DNA from 2 places in the Caproicibacterium argilliputei genome. Region 2 is predicted to be linked to the other one. Evidence: predicted binding sites of a transcription regulator. Region 2 holds the regulator's gene; the other holds the start of a gene.
The links. The regulator Rex, encoded in region 2, represses fermentation and respiration genes when NADH is low (regulators of the CRP and FNR family bind a similar motif). The targets are predictions, from matches to a motif close to ATTGTTAANNNNTTAACAAT.

Region 1 (10,427 bases), 1.4 Mb from region 2:
ACCTTTGCGCGCAACTACGGGGAAAACAAGCTGTGCCGCATTGCCTGCGGCCCGAACGGCGCGGATTACAACTGGACAGACAAAGTCATGGCGAGTGCAGGCCCGTTCATGGACGCGTTGACTCTGCACTACTACACCGTACCGGGCACTTGGGAGAAAAAGGGGCACGCGACCGGTTTTGACGAGGCGCAGTATTACGACACTCTGAAAAAAGCCCTGTTCATGGAGGAACTGATTTCCAACCACACGCAGGTGATGAATAAATATGACCCGAAGCACCGTGTGGGTCTGATTGTCGACGAGTGGGGCACTTGGTACGACGTGGAGCCGGGCACGAATCCGGGCTTTCTGTATCAGCAAAACACCATGCGCGACGCGATGGTTGCCGCGCTGACACTGAACATCTTTAACCAGCACAGCGACCGCGTTGTTATGGCAAATATTGCGCAGATGGTTAACGTGCTGCAGGCAGTTATCCTGACAGAGGGCGACAAGATGCTGCTGACGCCAACCTACCATGTGTTTGACCTTTACAAGGCACATCAGGATGCGGAGTTGGTGGACAGCTTCGTTGAGTCTGCACAGATTGGCACTGAGGGCGAGGAATTCCCGCAGCTCAGTGTTTCCGCTTCCGTCGATGAAAAGGGCGTGTTGCACCTCACAGCGGCTAACACCTCCCTGACTGGTTCCGAGCCGGTGGAGTGCCGCCTGCTTAACAAGGAAGCCGGAAAGGTCAGCGCACGTATCCTGGCCGGCGCGATGGATGCGCACAACACCTTTGATGCACCGAATGCCGTACAGCCGGAACCGTTTGACAAGGTTACGGTCAAGGGCGAAACGCTTACCTTTACCATGCCGGCGTGCAGCATTGTGGAAATTACAGTCGAGTAAAAACCCTTTTTGGAGTTACTAGGGTATAAATAATAAAAAGCATCCCTTTACGATTTTTTTTCGTAGAAGGATGCTTTTTCTGTATCATTTAGGGAAGACTTGCTTTCAGTCTGCCAAAGGAAAGCGAGCTTACTGAATCAGGCTTTTTCCGGTCATTTCTTTCGGCTGCGGCAGACCCATGATCTGCAGCATGGTTGGGGCAATGTCTGCCAGGCAGCCGCCCTCACGCAGTTTGCAGGGATAGCCGACTACGCAGAACGGAACCGGGTTGGTGGTGTGTGCGGTAAAGGGCTTGCCGTCCTTGTCCACCATTTTATCCGCGTTGCCGTGGTCTGCGGTAATCAGCGCGACGCCGCCCATGTCCGCAATGGCGTCTGTGACTTTACCGACGCAGGTGTCTACGGTTTCCACGGCTTTCACAGCGGCTTCAAACACGCCGGTGTGACCAACCATATCGCAGTTCGCGAAGTTGAGGATAATCATATCGTATTTACCGGAATGAATGGCATCCACCAGCTTTGCGGTGACTTCCGGTGCGCTCATTTCCGGCTGCAGGTCATAGGTTGCCACTTTGGGGGATTTGACCAGAATGCGGTCTTCACCCGGATACGGCTCTTCCACGCCGCCGTTAAAAAAGAACGTCACATGCGCGTACTTTTCGGTTTCGGCAATGCGCAGCTGTTTCATGCCGTGGTTAGAGATATATTCGCCCAGCGTGTTGACCAACTTTTCCGGCGGGAATGCGACGGTAACATTCGGCATTTCAGCATCGTACTGCGCCATGGTGACAAAGGTGACCGGGAAGCAGCCGTTTTTGCGTTCAAAGCCGTCAAATGCGGGGTCAACGAACGCGCGGGTAATCTGCCGGGCACGGTCAGGACGGAAGTTTGCGAAGATGACGGAGTCATTGGCCTTCACGGTGCCGGCTTTGTCGATTACGGCGGGCAGAACGAATTCGTCCGTAACATTCTTGTCATAGGAATTCTGAACCGCTTCCTCTGCGGTTGCGGCGGTTTCTCCCACGCCGTAAACCATGGCGGCGTAAGCCTTGCTCAGGCGGTCCCAGTTTTTGTCGCGGTCCATGGCGTAGTAGCGGCCGGCGACTGTGGCAATCTTGCCGACGCCGATTTCCTGGAGCTTTGCGTCGCACTGTGTCAGGAAATCCTTGCCGGACTTCGGCGGCACGTCACGGCCGTCCAAAAAGGCGTGCAGATAAACTTTTTTCAGTCCTGCACGCTTGGCCAGTTCTACCAGCGCGAAGATATGTGTCAGGTGGCTGTGTACGCCGCCGGAGGAAAGCAGGCCGAAAATGTGCAGGGCACTGTCGTGTGCTTTGCAGTTTTCAACAGCTTTTGCAAAGGCGGGATTCGTGTAGAAATCGCCGTCCTCAATGGACTTGGTAATGCGGGTAAGCTCCTGATAAACAACGCGGCCGGCGCCCATGTTGGTGTGGCCGACTTCACTGTTGCCCATCTGCCCGTCCGGCAGGCCCACATTCAGGCCGGAAGCACCAATGTGTGTAACCGGGTTGGCGGCAAACAGACGGTCGAGGTTCGGTTTCTTAGCGGCGGCGATGGCGTTGCCCTCTTTTGGAGCAATGCCGAAGCCGTCCATAATCATCAGGATAACCGGTTTTTTTGCCATAGTTTGTATCCTTTCTGTGTGTAAGTCAGTTCGTTTCGGGCTGGGTTCAGCCCTCGGTTGCAGCCTTGACGATGGCAGCGAAGTCTTCCGGCTTCAGGGAAGCACCGCCGATGAGTCCGCCGTCAACATCCGGCTGTGCAAGCAGTTCTGCCGCATTGGCAGGCTTCATTGAGCCGCCGTACTGAATGGTCAGAGCGTCTGCGGCGGATTTGTCATAAACAGCGGCAACGGTATCGCGGATGGTTTTGCAGACTTCGTTTGCCTGCTCGCTGGTTGCGGTTTTACCGGTGCCGATGGCCCAGATAGGTTCATAAGCGATGATGATGCGGGACAGTTCCTCTTTGGAAACGCCGCCCAGCGCAATTTTGGTCTGCATGGCAACCAGCTCGCCGGTAATGCCCTGCTCGCGCTGCTGCAGGCTTTCGCCCACGCAGAGAATGACGGTCAGACCGGCATCCAGTGCGGCACGAACACGCTTGTTGACGGTTTCATCGGTTTCACCGAAGTACTGACGGCGTTCACTGTGGCCGATAATGACATACTGAACCCCCATGGAGGCGAGCATTTCAGCGGAAACTTCGCCGGTGTAGGCGCCGCTTTTTTCCCAGTGGCAGTTTTCCGCACCGACGCCAATGTTTGTGCCTTTGGCAGCTTCCAGCACGACGGGCAGGTCTACGTACGGTACGCAGCAGACAACGCCGCAGCCGGCGTCTTTTACCAGCGGTTTGATTCCCTCCAGCAGCACTTTGGCCTCTGCGGGGGTTTTGTTCATTTTCCAGTTTCCGGCGATGACAGCCTTGCGGATTGCTTTCTTCATGAGAATCGCTCCTTTTCCTGTATGTGCGGGCACGCCCGCAGAATTCATTTTGAAAACACAAAAGGGACGGGGCTCAGCCCCGCCCCTTGCGGCAGAATTAATCTTTATCGTTCAGGCAGGCAATGCCGGGCAAAACCTTTCCTTCGAGGAATTCGAGGGAGGCGCCGCCGCCTGTGGAAATGTGCGTCATCTTGTCGGCAAAGCCGAGGTTTTCGACTGCCGCTGCGGAGTCGCCGCCGCCGATAATGGAAATCGCGTTGCTTTCCGCAACTGCCTTCGCAACGGCAATGGTGCCGGCTGCAAAGTTTTTCCATTCAGAAACGCCCATCGGGCCGTTCCACACCACGGTGCCTGCGCCGCGGATTGCCTGTGCGAACGCTTCGCGTGTTTTCGGGCCAATGTCCAGTCCCATCCAGCCGTCCGGGATACAGTCGGAAGGAATGGTCTGGAATTCGGCATTCTCAGCATATTCCTTTGCAACCACATTGTCAAGCGGAATCAGGAATTTGACGTCCTTTTCCTTGGCCTTTGCCATGATATCTTTGGCAGTGTCGATCTTGTCTTTTTCACACAGGGAAGAGCCGATGCTGTAACCCAGTGCATTCATAAAAGTGTAAGCCATAGCGCCGCCGATGATGAGGGTGTCCACTTTATCAAGCAGGTTGGTGATGACGCCGATTTTATCAGAAACCTTTGCACCGCCGAGAATGGCAACAAACGGACGCTTCGGGTCCTGCAGGGCTGTGCCCATCACGGTGATTTCCTTCTGGATGAGGTAGCCGCAGACAGCCGGCAGGTAGTCTGCCACACCGGCGGTGGAAGCGTGCGCGCGGTGTGCGGTGCCGAAAGCATCGTTGACGTAGATGTCAGCCATGGATGCCAGCTCTTTTGCAAACGCCGGGTCGTTCTTTTCCTCTTCCTTGTGGAAGCGAACGTTTTCGAGCAGCTCAACTTCGCCGTCTTTCAGCGAAGCGGCAATGCCCTTGGCGTCTTCGCCAATGACGTCTTTTGCCATCTTGACTTCCTGACCGAGCTTTTCGGAAAGGCACTTGGCAACCGGTGCCAGGGAGAATTTCATGTTGAACTCGCCCTTCGGGCGGCCCAAATGGGAGCAGAGAATGACCTTTGCTTTGTGGTTCACCAGGTACTTGATGGTGGGCAGGGCACCGTCAATGCGCTTTGTGTCGCTGATATTTCCTTCACTGTCAAATGGGACATTGAAGTCGCAGCGGACGAGTACCCGTTTACCGGCGACATCAATATCTTCGACGGTTTTTTTGTTCAGATAGTTCATGGGATACACTCCTTTTGATATTAGGTATAAAAATAGAATCCATGTAGTAAGCCTTTTAGTACAGGCTAATTATACAGCACAGGCTGTCTATTTTCAAGGATTTATCGGGACATTGCGCAAAAATTGTTGATTTTTTCACAAACTTTACGGGAAATCACGCAACAATTATTTGTTTTACCAATGCAGGTGGTGCAGCTGTCCTTCGCAGAGCAGGTCTGGATAGCCCCACTGGCGCAGCACTTCATAAGCGGCAATGGCGGCGCTGTTGGAGAGGTTCAGGCTGCGCGCGTCGGGGTGGTTGCGCATGGGGATGCGCACGCAGCTGTCCGGATTGGCTTTCAGAAGCTCTTCAGGCAGACCGGCGGTTTCTTTGCCGAACACCAGATAGGCACCGTCCGGGTAGGAGACGTCCGAGTGAATATGACGTGCTTTCGTGGAAAAATAGAAATACGGGCCGTCATTTTTTTGAAAGAATTCGTCCAGACTGCGGTAATACGTAATGTCCAGCAGGTGCCAGTAGTCCAGACCGGCACGCTTGAGCTTGCGGTCGTCAATTTGAAACCCCATCGGCCCTACTAAATGCAGCCGCGCGCCCGTCAGTGCGCAGGTGCGCGCGATGTTGCCGGTGTTCTGGGGGATTTCCGGTTCGACCAGAACCAGGTTCAGTGTATGCATGGCAGAATCTCCGTTTCTTTTCATAGTATGTGCAGCTTTTTCGCGCTGCAGTCTTTTTCTTCTATAAAACAGCATTATACAACACAATCGAACCGGTATCAAAATTTTCCGCCGTATGCGCGCTTTTCCGCCGGGCAGACTACTGCACAGAAGGAAGCGGCGCGTCTGGGAAAAGCAGACAGCCCGCGCAGTATTTTCACCAGATAAAATGCAGCAGGGAGGGTATGCTGATGATGGGGCTTATTCTGATAAGCACCGCAATTTTAACGGGGAGGTTTTTGCGTATGTTTCGAAACACGGCAAGTATGATGAGAGGCATCGGCGTTGGTGTGGCAGTGGGCGTTGCCGCGGTTGTGCTCGCGGGCAAGGCAATGGATAACGACCGCCAGCTGCGCCGCAGGGCGGGCCGCGCAAAACGTGCGGTGACCGACCTGATGGACGAGGTTGGGCACATGGTCAGCGCCAGAATGTGAAACCGGAACCGGAAGGGTGCCGCGCGGCAGAGCAGGTGTGCCGCACGGCGCCTTTTGTTGTTTTGGCGGAAAACGCTTGCATACACCGCGCGGATTTCCTATAATAAAATAGAATACGGATACAGGGGAAAGAAGGGTGCCAAATTGGGCGACAGAATATTCTATTCCGTCACCAGCAGACAGCTGCGGGAGGATGACCGTGAACTGCTGGCACAGGTGCGCCGGGCTTACTTTGAAACCGGCGCGCCGCAGCACGGCCGGGCGGCTGCACAGACATTCGGGGCAAATGACGAGGCCAGGTATCGCATGACGCGCAGAACCATGAAGTGGGAATTGACCGCCGGGGGCAGGGTGCTGCAGCGTGCGGTGCCCATGGGGGAGGAAGGCTATGCCATCCTGACCTGGGACACCGCAGGCGACTTGCGGGAAAAAGCGGACTTTGACCGCCGCCACCATTGGCTGCGCTCCTCTTTTTACCGCGGCAACCCCAAGCGGCCGGAACTTTTGCTGGAGCCGGTCGGGGAGGAACTGAACTGCCTGCGGTATGACGACGGTATCGGCAAGTACCGCCGCACCCGCCTTTTCGCGTACCCGATGGAAAAAACCGACGCTGCGCGCATTTGGATGGACAACGAAGCGGGCACGCCGGACATCGAGGCGGAAACCGGTGACGGCCGCTTTTACTACTGCACCCAGCAGGAGCTTGCGGCGCGGCAAACGGCGGCGTCCCACCGTGACAACGCGGAAGCGGAGGACGTGCCCGGCTGGGACGCGACGCCCGCCACGCCGATTTCCTTTCAGTTTATCCGCAATGAGCACGTTTTGGACCAGACCACCGCGCCGCAGCTGAATTTGGAGCTGGAAAGCGAGGACGGCCCGCTGCTGCTGGAAGTGGAGGAACCGCTGCCGCAGCCCGCGCTGCCGGCGCTGGAGGACTGCATCATTGACACCGAAACGCCGGACGAGCCTGCTGTTATTGAGGAGGACGTTGCGCCGGTGCCAGTGGTATTTCAGCCGGTGCCGCAGGCGCCCGCCACGCCGGAGCCTGCCCCCGTGCCGGCCCTGCCGTGCGCGGACGCGTTGATGCCGGACAAACGTATTCCGGTGAGCGACACAGAAACGTACCTTTACTTCGGTGCCCTGCAGGACGGCAGACGGCAGGGGCGCGGCCGCACGCAGATGCCCTCCGGTTATACCGCCTATGAGGGCGGCTTCGCAGGCGACAAGCGCGACGGCTTCGGTACGTACTATTATAAGTCCGGCAAGCTCTGTTACGCAGGATATTGGCACCAGAACCGCCGCAGCGGCATCGGTGTCAGTTTCAGCGCGCGCGACGGCTCCCTGTTTGTCGGGCAGTGGGAAAACAATATCCCCACTGGCCGCGGCGCAGCCTTTGATGGCGAGGGTGCGCTTTCCTACTATGGGATGTGGCTGGACGGCCGCCGTGACGGGTACGGCACCGAGTATCACGATGGGAAAGTTTTGTATGACGGCAGCTGGCACGGTGACTGCTACCACGGGCAGGGCTGTTTGCACCTGTCCGGCGGCGGCACGCTGACCGGCACGTTCCGCGGCGGTTTTGCGGATGGCTCCTGTGAGGAGCGTGACGTACAGGGCAGGATTGTACGCACCGGCGTGTGGGCGCACGGCCGCTTTGTCAGCGGTGTGTGCTACCGTGACGGCAAGCCTGCGGAAATCGTTGTCAAAAAGGATGAACCCGATGCGTTGGATTGATTTACATAATGTTGAGTACGGCGAATGTGTGGTTCTGGGCACCGATTCCAATAGCCTGCTGATGGTGGACTGCGGCAGCCTCAACACCGTGATTCGCGAAGGCGCGCGGAACTTTAAAGAATATGCGCAGAAAAGCCTGACGGCACGCTACAGCGGCGTTGCCCATCGGGCTTTTTTGCTGACGCATTATCACCGCGACCACGCCTGCGGCCTGTGGGATATTCTGGACGCGCAGCCGAACTATTTTGAGGAGCTGTACCTGCCCTGCTCCCCCTGCGATGAGCGCGGCCTGCCGCTGCTGCTCGAATTTGCTTTATTTGCGTATGTGTTTTTGCCGCGGCAGGGCTTCTGCGGTCAGGTCAGCACCGGCGCGCTCAAGTCCTTTTCCCGTGTGCTGCGCCAGACACAGCAAGGCACCGCCTATGCGCTGGGGCAGGGGGACTGCTTCGTTTCCGGCGGCGTGACGTTCGAGTGCCTGTGGCCGCCGCGGCAGGACTACCCCTTTGACGAGGGCTTCGCGGACGCGGTGGAGCGCCTGCACCGCTATGTGGAGCAGCCGGAACAGCCGGGTGCGGATTTGCTGCAGGATTTTCTGGATGATTTCTATACTTTTTGCAATTTGTATACCCGGCTTTGCACGCAGTGCCCGGTGCAGAGTGCAGACGCCGCCGCCGCGCTGGCGGTGCTTGACCGCATTGACGCCCTTGCCCCCGCGCTGGCGTGTCTGCCTGCCGCCGCCGAGGTTTGTGCCCTGCTGGAAAGCCAGTCGGTGCGCGAAGCGTACAGCCGGCAGGTGAATGCCGCTTCCCTTGTGTTTCAAAATGTGCGTACGGAAAGCGGCAGTACCGACGATGTTTTAATGACCGGCGACGCTACGCCCGAAACCATTGCCGCGGTAGAGCCGCTTCTGTACCATGATTACTATGCCGTGAAAGCGCCGCACCACGGCACGCACAGCGCGGTTTCGCCGGTGCTGCTGGGGCTTTCCGCCGCGCACGTGCTGCTTTCCTGCGGTGAAGCCCCCGATGGCGCGCGCTGTATCGCCGCGGAGTGGGCCGCCATGCCCGCCATGAAGCACTGCACCGTTTCCAACTGCGCCTTTCTGCAGGCAGGCGGCGGCTGCTGCAACCGCACGGCGCTTTGCTGGGACAGCGGCGGCCTGGCACTGCGCTGCCCCGGCAACCGCCGCGGCGAGCCGCTTTGTGGCATCCGTGTGGTGGGCACACAGGCGCGCGGCTGCGTGTGTGACACCGGCGCGCAGGAGAGCAAATTGTGGTAATTGTTCTTCTTTTTATAAATTTTTTGTGAGATTTTTTTAAATAAATCTTTGCAATTCTCGGCACATGCACTTGACTTTACCAATTCATTATCATATAATCTTCTTAAACGAATTGGCAGCACCTGTGGAAACAGCCGTTTCCGGCGGCTTTGCGCCGGGCCTTTTTCTAAAGTGGGGTGCTGTCATGCTGTTTCACTCTCATAGCACGCGCAAATACGCACAATTATTTTAAGGAGGACAAAAAGGATGAACAAAAAAATGAGCAGAATCGCTGCCATCGCGCTTTCCGCTGCGATGGTCACCAGCGCTTTTGCAATGAGCACCAGCTCCGCTTTTGCAGCAACAACGCCCACTATTTCCACAACAGCACAAGATATTGCAGCAGTTTATGATTCAACAGCTGGTGCTGCCAATACTTTCACACTGCCTACAAAAATTGTTGATGGTGCAACCATTAACATTGGCGACAACAAAGAGAGTGTTGATGTAAACGCTAATCAGAACGCCAATGACAAGTATAACTGGGTATCTTCTGATAATAATGTCGCAACAGTCAATAATACGACCGGTGAAGTAAAACTGGGCAAAGCCAATAAGAAAGTTACTTTCACTGCTTATGGCACTGCCGATTTTGGAAAAATTGAGACAGGCAAGCACAATCAGACAGCACAATATAAAGCAACTAGCGTAAAAATGACAGTCAATGTTTATGTTTACGCAAACAATGCTGCATTGGTACTTCCTACGGATGCTACAATGACAGCGGGTACTTATGTTGATTCTGATGTTACTGCTTCTTTCAACCAGACAAAAGAATTTGGCGTTTATACTGTAAAGGCAGGTTCGGATGCACAAGCTACATATGAAGCAGCAAGTGGATATGATTTTGCTACTGGCAATTCGAATATTCCGCTTGTAGACCCGGCGGATACTCAGAAGACAGTAACAACAGTATCTAATGCCGCTGCCGTTACCGTGGCAGCACAGCCGGCTTCCGCAGTGAAAACTGGTGCAACTACAATTACTGCATATGTGCATGGCGATAAGGATGCAACTGCTGTTCCTGCAACACTGACTGTTGATAACACTTACACTTTGTCTGCTGATGCAGAGTTCAATGGTGTAAGAAGCTTTGGTCAGGAGACTGCCACTAACAACGTAACAGCCGATGATGACTATAACCTGACTAATGTTGCGGTTAAACTGAACAGCCATAAGCTGACTGTTGACGAGGATGCCCTTGTTGGCGCTGTCTCTGGCGCAGGTGATGTTGCACTTCAGGACGGTACTGTTGCCAGCATTACAGGTGCTACTAACGTAACTACTGATGTCGACAATGCTACAACCAGAACCACTGCTCCTACAGTTAAGGTTGGCGACATTACAGGTGCAACTGCAGTTACCGCTACTGGCTCGGTAGATCCTGTGAACGGAAAATACGGCACAATCTCTTTGGGAAATATCTCCACAAAGAACCTGACAGTTGTAACAACTCAGGATGCCGACGAAGCTGCTCAGGGTCTTGTCACAATTGGAAACGTAACCGCGAGCGGTGCTGTTTCTGTAACCACAACTTCTGATGCGAAGACTTTGACTCTTGGCACGATTTCCGGCACACAG
Region 2 (10,427 bases):
CAGCCCTTCCATCTATGAAGCCTTATTTACAGACTGTTTTTTAGCATCCGCAGCCATTGTTGCATCCGCAGCCGTCGCAGCTGCTGTTGTTGCCCCAACCACCGCAGCAGCAAAGGATGAGGATGATAATCAGGATGATCCAGCAGCCGCTGCTGTTGCCACAACCATTGTTACACATATTGAAATGCCTCCTTGTTTGTTGTTACAGTCCAGTATATTGCAGAAAGTCCAAATGTGTGAGAAACTTTTTTCAAAAGGATTAAACGGCTGCTTTTTCACAACTATTTCATAAACCTGTGGTATTCTGAAACTGCGGGATGGCAGCGTGCTTTGCGCTGCTGTTCAGTTTATGCCGGAAAGGACGGATTCGTATGATATGCCAGTCCTGCGGGGAAAATCCCGCAACGATGAAGATAAAAACAATTGTAAACGGCCGCCTCACAGAGTATGCTCTTTGTGCGGCCTGTGCGCACCGGCTGGGTTACACCACGCTGCTCAGCGGGCTGGACCGCGGCTTTGGCAGCGTTTTCAGTGACTTCCTCGGAGAGGAGCAGTCGGAGCCGGAAGGCGAGCGCTGCCCCCAGTGCGGCGCGACCTTTGAGGAAATCGCGCGGACAAATAGGGTGGGCTGCGCCCGCTGCTATGAAACATTTGCCGACCGGCTGCTGCCCATTGTGCAGCGGCTGTATGGCAGCGATATTCACTGCGGCAAAACACCGGGAGAAAACCTGCCCCAACCCCAGCCGCAAAGCCAGCTGGTTTTGATGCAGGAGGTGCTGCGTCAGGCTGTTGAGCAGGAAAAGGAAGAACGGCAGACACTGCTTTTGCAGGAGAGCCTGCGCCGTTTGGGAGGAGGTTCTTCGGATGAGCCATAAATGGTACGAAAGCACCGGACCGGACAGCGACGTGGTGCTTGGTTCCTGTGTTTGCATGATGCGCAATCTGGCAGATTTGCCATTCCCAGCGCGAATGTCGCGCTCTGACAAAGAGCGCAGCCGTCTGCGCGTTGAAAAGGCGCTGTGCGGGGTGCCCAATGCCGCTGGTGCTTTTCTGTGTGCGGATCTGGAGGATTTAGGCGAAACAGCGCGGGTTTCCTTTGTAGAGCGGCAACTCTGCACACCGGAGTTTATTGCGAAACCAGCGGGGCGCACACTGTTTTATACAGCAGATGAGCATGTGAGCATTATGGTGAATGGTGCCGACCATGTGCGCCTGCAGCTTGTCCTGCCGGGGTGCCAGCCCGGCAGCGCGCTGTCCGCGGCGGACACGCTCGACACCATGCTGGACCGTGTGCTTCGCTATGCATTTCATGGGGATATCGGCTATTTGACACAAAGTCTGACGGACTTGGGCACCGGCATGGTGCCCGCTTTGCTGCTGCATTTGCCCGCGCTGCAGCAGGGAGGAGCTGTGGAACGGCTTTCCAGCGACGTTGCGCAGCTTGGTTTTTCCCTGCGTGGCGTGTTCGATGGTGCAGTGGAGACTGCCGGTGCTGTGTTTGAATTGGCAAATCGCATTACGCTGGGCATCAGCGAAAAAAACGCGGTCGAAAATCTGCAGTCTATCGGCAGCCAACTGATTGAGCGGGAGCGGCGCGCGCGGACGGAACTGCTGGCAACGGTCGAAGCACAGGATGCGGTTTCGCGCGGGCTTGCGGTGATGGTTGGTGCTCGTATGCTGGAGTTCGGCGAATTTCTGCACCTTTATGCCAATGTGCGCATGGGGCTGTGTGCCGGCTTGGTTCATGGTCTGCGGCCGGAGCAGATGGATACGCTGCTGTTCGCCGTGCAGCCTGCCACAATGGTGCTGCGCGCAGGCAAGGCGCTGGACCCGCAGCAGCGCCAGACACGCCGCGCGCAGCTGGTCAGCGGTGCGCTTTCGGCTGCGCAGCGGCTCTAGTTTTCCTCTTTTGTAAAAACGGTTTCGATGATTTTGCTGCTCTCGGGCGGCGAGTACAGGAAGTGATCCATGTGGTCGCCGGTAAAGTAGTAGTGCGGTGGTTCTGGTTTGCTTTTTAAGTCAAAGGTATCGATAATGACTAATTTGACTTTCATGCGCGCCGGCAGAATGCTTTTGATGTAAACACTCGCCTGCTGGCCAGTCGTCACGCTTTCGCGGCATTCGGCAAGTCCCGCGAGGTTTGGGGTAAGCTCCACAAAAATGCCGTAAGGTTCAATGCTGCGCACAATGCCGCCAACGGTTTCACCACTGTGAAAATGCGCGGCGTTTTCTTCCCAGGTGCCCAGCAGTTCCCGCTGACTTAGCGTGATGCGCCGCCCTTCAATGCTGCGTACAACTGCGCGGATGTCCATACCGGTGGTGAAGCGCTGCCGTGGGTGCTCTATGCGCGAAACACTGATGGCATCAATCGGCATCAGAGCCACAATGCCGCAGCCGATGTCGACAAACGCGCCGAAAGGCTCCAGATGGGTGATACGTGCGTCCAGCACATCCCCCGGAATCAGCTTGCTCAAGTAGTCCCGCCAACAGGCTTCCTGTGCGGCGCGGCGGGAAAGCAGTGCGGTGGTGTGCCCGTTTTCTTCTGAAAATCCGGTTATGTAAAAGCAGACCGGCCGGTTAACGCGGGAAAGCAGCGCGATGTCGCGCACAGTGCCTTCGCGGATTCCCATGGCACCCTCTTCCCGGGGAATGATGCCCTGCATACAGCCGAGATTCACCACCAGATTGTGCTCGCTGTCACACAGAATTGCACGGCTTTCTAAAATTTGACCGGCTCGCGCCGCCTGTGCCAGCGCTGCGGGGGTTCGCAGTGCCGCGCGGTTTTCCGCTTGCTCCAGCCGCCAGCCCTCGGGTTCATATCCAAACATTTGACTACCTCCTTTTTGCCGATACTTTTTACTTATATGCAGCAGAAAGTCTGCGAATACCGATGGACAGGACTTGCATTACCGGAAAGAATTCTGTACAATAAATTTTATCTGTGTTTCGTTTGCAGAAAACGGTTCTGCTTCCGCAGAATCATGAAAGAAGGATGCGTTAAAAAAGATGCAGTTAAAAAAGAGATTGACAGCCGCCGCGCTGGCTTTGGCAGTTGCGCTGGCTGTTGCGGGCTGCGGCTCGTCTGCCGGCGGTGCTTCGTCTGCGGCAGATACGGACAGCCAGGCAGCAAGCAGTGCGGCTTCCGCACAGTCGGCGGCGTCCGGCAGCGATACTTCCTCCGAGTCCGCTGTTCGGCCGGATGACGGAAAGAAACTGGGCTATCAGCTGGAAAAACCTGCGGTAGGAGAAGAAGTTGCGGTTCTGCAGACCAGTCTGGGCACCATCAAGGTACGTCTGTTTCCGGAGGCTGCGCCGAAAACCGTGGAGAATTTTAAAGGGTTGATTAAAAAAGGATATTACAACGGTGTGACCTTTCACCGTGTCATTAAGGATTTTATGATTCAGTCCGGCGACCCCACCGCTACCGGCAGCGGCGGTGACAGCATTTGGAACGAAAATTTTTCCGATGAGTTTAATGCCAATTTGGTCAATCTGCGTGGTTCCCTTGCCATGGCAAACAGTGGGTACAACACAAACGGCAGCCAGTTCTTTATTAACCAGGCGCCCAAAGTTGAAAGTACCCGCTGGGATCAGGTTGCAAGTATGTACAAACAGCTGGAGTCTTATGATAAGAGCGAGTGGTCACAGTTTGCAAACAGTTCGCAGTATTACTCGATTCTGGACCCAAACAAACTGACCGATGCTTACAAAGCCCTTTACGAAAAACAGGGCGGAAACCCGAATTTGGACGGTGCCTACAATGCCTTTACACCGCCGCGCGGTCACTCTGTGTTCGGTCAGGTTTACGAAGGGTTGGACATTGTGGACAAAATTGCAGCAGTGAAAGTAGACAGTGCAGACAAGCCGCTTTCTACGGTAAAAATTGTCAAAGCAACACTTGAAAAATATGCGGGATAATGGTATGCTGTGTTTGGAATACGGAAATACTGAAAGCGGAAGGGAAGGATCATAAATGGCGGAATTAATTCATGCAGATGAAGCTGTGTTTGACAAAACGCTGAAAGAGAACAAGGTTGTCCTTTGCGATTTTTGGGCAACCTGGTGCGGTCCCTGCAAAATGCTTGGGCCGGTCATCGAACAGCTTGCGCAGGAGTACGATGGGCGTGTGGCGGTTATGAAAGTGGATGTGGACAAAAACCAGGATCTTGCGGCGAAATTTGCCGTAATGAGCATCCCAACAGTTTTTGTTTTCCGTGACGGCAGTCCGGTGGACAGCAAGGTTGGCGCTATGCCGGTTGATGACTACCGTAAAATGTTGGATGCGGTTTTATAACGTAGAAAATACAGAAAGATGCCCGCGACAGAGCAAAACTTTGGCGCGGGCATCTTTCTGTAGCAGCGGCTTTTCCTTGACAAGCATCTAGATGAAGTGCTATCATTAAAACAATTGTTTTTTGTCGGGAGCAGGCAAAAAAGAGAGAAATCTTATGCGTATGGAGGATGTTATGGCAGCAAAATATATCTTTGTCACAGGCGGTGTCGTTTCAGGATTGGGAAAGGGAATTACAGCTGCTTCCCTTGGCCGTTTACTGAAAGCGCGCGGTCTGCGTGTTACCATGCAGAAATTTGACCCTTACCTGAATGTGGACCCAGGTACCATGAATCCGTTTCAGCATGGTGAAGTTTTCGTGACGGATGACGGCGCGGAAACTGATTTGGATTTGGGGCACTACGAGCGGTTTATTGACGAAAGCCTGACGCAGAACAGCAATGTTACCTCCGGACGTATTTACTACAACGTGATTCAGAAAGAGCGCAACGGTGACTACGGCGGGGGCACCGTACAGGTTATTCCGCACATCACCAACGAAATTAAGGAGCGCATTTCTGCCGCGCGGGACAACGTTGATGTGGCAATCATCGAAGTTGGCGGTACTGTCGGCGATATCGAAAGTCAGCCTTTTTTGGAGGCCATTCGCCAGTTTGCAACCGAAGAGGGCCGCGAAAACTGTATGTTCATCCATGTTACGCTGGTTCCATATCTGAACTGTTCCCATGAGCATAAATCTAAACCAACGCAGCACAGCGTTAAGGAGCTGCTTTCTATCGGCATTCAGCCGGATGTGATTGTGCTGCGCTCCGAAAAGAAAATCGGCGAGGATATCAAAAAGAAAATCGCGCTGTTCTGCAATGTGCGTGAAGACTGCGTGATTGAGAACCTGGACTTGCCGCTTTTATATGAAGTTCCGCTTGCGCTGCGCGATGAAAAGCTAGACGAAATTGTCTGCCGTCGCCTGGCGCTGGATACGCGCGGGCCGGATCTTGCGGACTGGATCAGCATGGTGCACACGGCGCTTTCTATGACCGACAGTGTCAACATTGCTCTGGTTGGCAAGTATGTGGAACTGCATGATGCCTATCTCAGCGTTGCAGAAGCGCTCACGCATGGCGGGATTGGCAACAATGTCAAGGTCAATGTGCAGTGGATTGACTCCGAAAAAATCACGCCGGAGAATGTGGCGGATATTCTGAAAGACGCAGACGGTGTTTTGGTGCCGGGCGGCTTTGGCGAGCGCGGCATTGAGGGCATGATCACCGCGATTCATTGGGCGCGTGTCAATCGGGTGCCGCTGCTGGGCATCTGCTTGGGTATGCAGCTCTGCATTGTGGAGTACGCACGCAACGTGATGGGAATTGCGGACGCGAATTCGGCAGAGTTTGATCCACAGAGCAAAAATCATGTCATTGACCTGATGCCGGAGCAGAAGGACGTAGAGCAGTTGGGCGGCACCATGCGCCTGGGCAAATATCCGTGCAAGCTTACCTCCGGCACGCTGGCGTGGCGGCTTTACAACCAGGAGCCTCTGGTTTACGAGCGCCATCGTCACCGCTTTGAAGTTAACAACGAGTACCGCAGCCGTATGGAAGAAGCGGGTGTAACCTTCGCCGGCAAGAGCCCGGATGACCGCATTGTAGAGATGATGGAAGTAGACGCCAATCCGTTCTTTATCGGCAGCCAATTTCATCCAGAATTTAAGTCCCGCCCAAACCGCCCGCATCCGCTGTTTAAAGGTCTGGTGGGGGCAGCAAAGGCATATCAGGCAGAAAAAAAATGACGTGTCGGTTTTGACACAGAAAAAATCCAGCCGTTACGGGAGCTTCCCGAATCCGGCTGGATTTTTATATTTGCACTTTTTGGGGTTTTTGAGCTTCCGGTGCGTTGCTGATGCAGTAGCACAGCGTCAGCAGGCTGTCATTCAGATGTACGTTTTCTACAACCGCATTCGGATACTTCATGTTGATGTCGTAATGGCTGAAGTTCCAGTAGTTGTGAATCCCCAGTGGATAAAGCCGGTCAACCGTTGCTTCCACAGCAGTGCGCGGAATGCAGAGGACGGCCATTTCAGGCTTTTTCTCTTTGCAGAAATTTTCAAAGCAAGCGGTGTTCAAAACTTCCATTCCACGAATCACCGTACCGATTTTCTGCGGCGCGTCATCAAAAATACCGATTAGTTCAAATCCGAGCTGCTCAAAGTTCATGTGCGCGGCGATGGCGCGCCCCAGATTGCCGGCGCCGAACAGCACGGTGCGGTAGTTATGCTCTACCCCGAGGATATGGCCGATTTCTGCGGCAAGCTGCTCGACAATGTAGCCGTATCCCTGCTGACCGAAACCACCGAAGCAGTTTAAGTCCTGCCGAATTTGCGAAGCGGTCAAGCCCAGCTTTCCGGAAAGCTCCGTAGAGGAAATGCGGGTGACACCGTCGCGCTTCAGCTGATTCAGAAAGCGGTAGTACCGCGGCAGGCGTCGGATAACAGACATCGAAATATTTTCACGTTTGGGCATGAACAATCCTTCTTTCTGCGAAGCAGCGGCTGCTGCCCCAAAGGCCTGCGTCCGTATGCACGCAATTTTAAAATCAAATCACAGCAGCGGCTCCAGGCGCGCTGCAATTTCTTTCAGAAAGGTTTCCGTGTCGGCTTTGCGCTTGGTTGGCAGGCTGGAAAGCTGATAGAGGTCGCCCGTCATTACACCGTCGGCAATGGTCTGCAGCGCGGCTTTCTCCAACTTTTCACCAAACGCCTGCAGTCGGGGCAGTGCGTCCAGTTCTCCGCGCTTTTTCAGTGCACCGCTCCAGGCAAAGAGCGTGGCAATGCTGTTGGTGCTGGTTGGCTCGCCCTTGAGGTATTTATAGTAGTGACGCTGCACGGTGCCGTGTGCGGCTTCATATTCGTAAACACCGGCAGGGGAAACCAGAACGCTCGTCATCATGGCCAAACTGCCGAAGGCTGTTGCCACCATGTCGCTCATGACATCGCCGTCGTAGTTCTTGCACGCCCAGATGTAGCCACCCTCACTGCGGATGACACGCGCAACGGCATCATCAATCAGCGTGTAGAAGTACGTAATGCCGGCGTTTTTAAACTTTTCCTGATACTCCGTTTCAAAGATTTCCTGGAAAATATCCTTAAATCGATGGTCGTATTTTTTGGAGATGGTGTCTTTGGAGGAAAACCACAAATCCTGCTTGGTGGTCAATGCATAGTCGAAGCAGGCGTGCGCGAAAGAGGCGATGGAAGCATCCAGGTTGTGCTGCCCCTGCACGATGCCTGCGCCATCAAAGGTATGAATGGTCTGACGGGTTTCCCGACCGTCTTTGTCCGTTACGACCAGTTCTGCTTTTGCGCCGGCGAGTACGGTCATTTCCACGTTTTTATAGAGATCACCGTAAGCGTGGCGGGCAATCGTGATCGGCTTTTTCCAGCTTGGGAGGAACGGTGTAACTCCCTTTACCAGAATCGGCGCACGAAACACGGTGCCGTCCAGAATGGCGCGGATGGTTCCGTTCGGGCTTTTCCACATCTGGTGCAGGTTGTATTCTTTGACGCGGGCGGCGTTTGGCGTAATGGTTGCGCATTTAACGCCAACGCCGTATTTTTTGGTTGCCTGCGCAGCTTCCACAGTTACCTTGTCCGCAGTTTCGTCGCGGTGCTTAAGCCCTAGGTCGTAGTATTCCGTTTTCAGGTCAACATAAGGCTCCAACAGAATTTCCTTGATCATTTTCCAGAGGATGCGGGTCATTTCGTCGCCGTCCATTTCGACCAGCGGCGTTTTCATTTGTATTTTATCCATTTAAGGGTACCTCCATGAATCAAAATTGCCGAAGTTTAAGAAATTGGAAATTCGAGCAGACCAAGCAGCAACAGATGGACGGGATAAAAAATGTAAAAAGCCCATTTGTTCAGCCGCGGATGTGTCTCGCCGCCGCGCCTGCCGTTGTACAGGGCGAGTGGGAAAAGCGCCAGCAAAACGCACAGCTGCATGGCAAACAGCCGCATCGACCGCAGTTGGGAGAAAAATGCCGCACAGACTAGGGCGGAAAGAATAAATCCCAGTGCCTGCTTTTTAAAATCACCGCGGTAGATCCAGAATACCAGCGTGAACACCACGCCAAAAATCGGCCAGTCGCCCAAAAGCGTGGCGGCTATGCAGCCGGCAATCGCCAGAACGCGCAGCGCGGTGTTTTGAATCCGGTCATAGGAAAGAATTGCCAGCAGAGAAAAAAACAGCGTCCAGATCATTCCGGTTTCAGGCCGCAGTGTGCCGCTTTCAAAATAGGAATAGCAGGGCCACGACAGCAGTGCGAAAACGCCGAGCCGTAACAGGTACTTGCGCACATTGTGCGTGTAGTGATAGCCTTCTGCCAGAAAGAAGCACATACAGGGCGCCGTGATACGGCCGAAGGCGTGCAGGGCAAAGCCTGCCGCCGAAAGTGTCGGAACAAATGCCCATGCAATATGGTCAATCAACATACACGCAATGGCGAACCACTTGATGGCGCTGGCACTCAGCCCGCGCTGTGCAGGCGCTGAGAAAGTTTCTGTTTTCATCCGTTTTGCTGCTTGGTGTAGTTTAGCAGACCACCCGCCAAAACCATTTCGCGCTGCCGGTTTGTGAGCTGAGCCTTTGCCCGGAAAGTAAAGCCTTTGGTTTCATTCTTTACCGTAATCGGCTGTGCGTTTTCCAGTTCCGTGCGTACCTGCGGCAGGGAAAGGTCGTCCATTTCGTCAATGCGGTCGTAGTCGCTTTCTGCTTCAAATACAAGCGGTAGAATACCCGCGTTGGCCAGATTTGCACAGTGAATCCGCGCGAAGCTTTTTACCAGCACCGCCTGAATGCCCAGATACAGCGGCACCAGTGCGGCGTGCTCACGGGAGGAACCCTGCCCGTAGTTCTGTCCGCCGACGATGATTCCCTTACCGTATTCCTTTGCACGTGCCGGAAATTCCTTGTCACATACGGTGAAGCAGAAATTAGAGAGGTAGGGGATATTGCTGCGGTACGGCAAAATCTTGGCCCCTGCCGGCATAATGTGGTCCGTGGTGATATTGTCGCCAACTTTCAGCAGCGCCTTAGCGGAAATGGAGTCTGCCAGCGGCGTGGTGGTCGGAAACGGCTTGATGTTCGGGCCGCGCAGGATCTTGACATTTTTTGCGTCTTCCGGGGTGGCAGGTGCAATGACCATGTTGTCATTGATAAGGAAAGCGTTCGGCATGGGAATCGCAGCCTCATCGCCCAGGGTGCGCGGGTCGGTCAGCACACCTGTCAGTGCACTGGCTGCTGCGGTTTCCGGACTGACCAGGAAGATCTGACCGTCTGCCGTGCCGGAACGCCCCTCAAAGTTGCGGTTAAAAGTACGTAGGGAAATGCCGGCGCTGTTTGGGGACTGCCCCATGCCGATGCAGGGGCCGCAGGCACACTCCAGCACCCGCGCGCCCGCGCCGATGATGTCGCCCAGTGCGCCGTTTTTCGCCAGCATATTGTACACCTGCTTGCTGCCGGGGGCAATTGCCAGGCTGACGGTATCGGCGGCGGTTTTGCCTTTGAGAATGGATGCAACACGCATCATGTCCAGATAAGAGGAATTTGTACAGGAGCCGATGCAGACCTGGTCGATTTTCATACCGGTCAACTCCCGCACAGTTTTTACATTGTCTGGGCTGTGGGGGCAGGCCGCCATGGGTTCCAGTGCGGAAAGGTCAATGGTGATTTCCTCGTCATAAACAGCGTCCGCATCTGAGGAAAGGGGTTTCCAGTCCGCTTCGCGCCCCTGCGCCGCCAAAAACTGGCGTGTAACAGTATCGCTGGGGAAAATGCTGGTGGTTGCACCAAGCTCCGCGCCCATGTTGGTGATGGTTGCCCGCTCCGGAACTGTCAGCGAGGCAACGCCTTCGCCAGCGTACTCTACGATTTTGCCGACGCCGCCCTTGACTGTCAGCACCTGCAGAACTTTTAGAATCACATCCTTGGCGCTGACCCATGCGGGCAGCCGTCCGGTCAGGTTGACACGCAGCATTTTCGGCATATTGATGTGGTACGCGCCGCCGCCCATTGCCACGGCAACGTCCAGTCCGCCCGCGCCGATGGCGAGCATACCGATACCGCCGCCGGTCGGGGTGTGGCTG

Region 1: a site for Rex is predicted at 4,769-4,788, ahead of PXC00_RS12645 (phosphoglycerate kinase). Genes of this name have one in related genera too.

The regions. Positions count from the first base shown of each region.
Region 1 covers NZ_CP135996.1:2,618,199-2,628,625, reverse strand. The annotation lists gene PXC00_RS12660 (alpha-N-arabinofuranosidase) at 1-891, shown strand, start outside; gene gpmI (2,3-bisphosphoglycerate-independent phosphoglycerate mutase) at 1,021-2,535, opposite strand; gene tpiA (triose-phosphate isomerase) at 2,582-3,352, opposite strand; gene PXC00_RS12645 (phosphoglycerate kinase) at 3,450-4,646, opposite strand; gene PXC00_RS12640 (tRNA (cytidine(34)-2'-O)-methyltransferase) at 4,821-5,321, opposite strand; gene PXC00_RS12635 (hypothetical protein) at 5,606-5,794, shown strand; gene PXC00_RS12630 (MORN repeat-containing protein) at 5,939-7,528, shown strand; gene PXC00_RS12625 (ComEC/Rec2 family competence protein) at 7,515-8,807, shown strand; gene PXC00_RS12620 (beta strand repeat-containing protein) at 9,054-10,427, shown strand, end outside.
Region 2 covers NZ_CP135996.1:1,221,694-1,232,120, forward strand. The annotation lists gene PXC00_RS05860 (hypothetical protein) at 41-178, opposite strand; gene PXC00_RS05865 (hypothetical protein) at 408-875, shown strand; gene PXC00_RS05870 (ATP--guanido phosphotransferase) at 865-1,899, shown strand; gene PXC00_RS05875 (S1 RNA-binding domain-containing protein) at 1,896-2,828, opposite strand; gene PXC00_RS05880 (peptidylprolyl isomerase) at 3,007-3,918, shown strand; gene trxA (thioredoxin) at 3,974-4,294, shown strand; gene PXC00_RS05890 (CTP synthase) at 4,467-6,077, shown strand; gene PXC00_RS05895 (redox-sensing transcriptional repressor Rex) at 6,142-6,807, opposite strand; gene PXC00_RS05900 (NADP-dependent isocitrate dehydrogenase) at 6,886-8,094, opposite strand; gene PXC00_RS05905 (TraX family protein) at 8,130-8,852, opposite strand; gene PXC00_RS05910 (aconitate hydratase) at 8,849-10,427, opposite strand, start outside.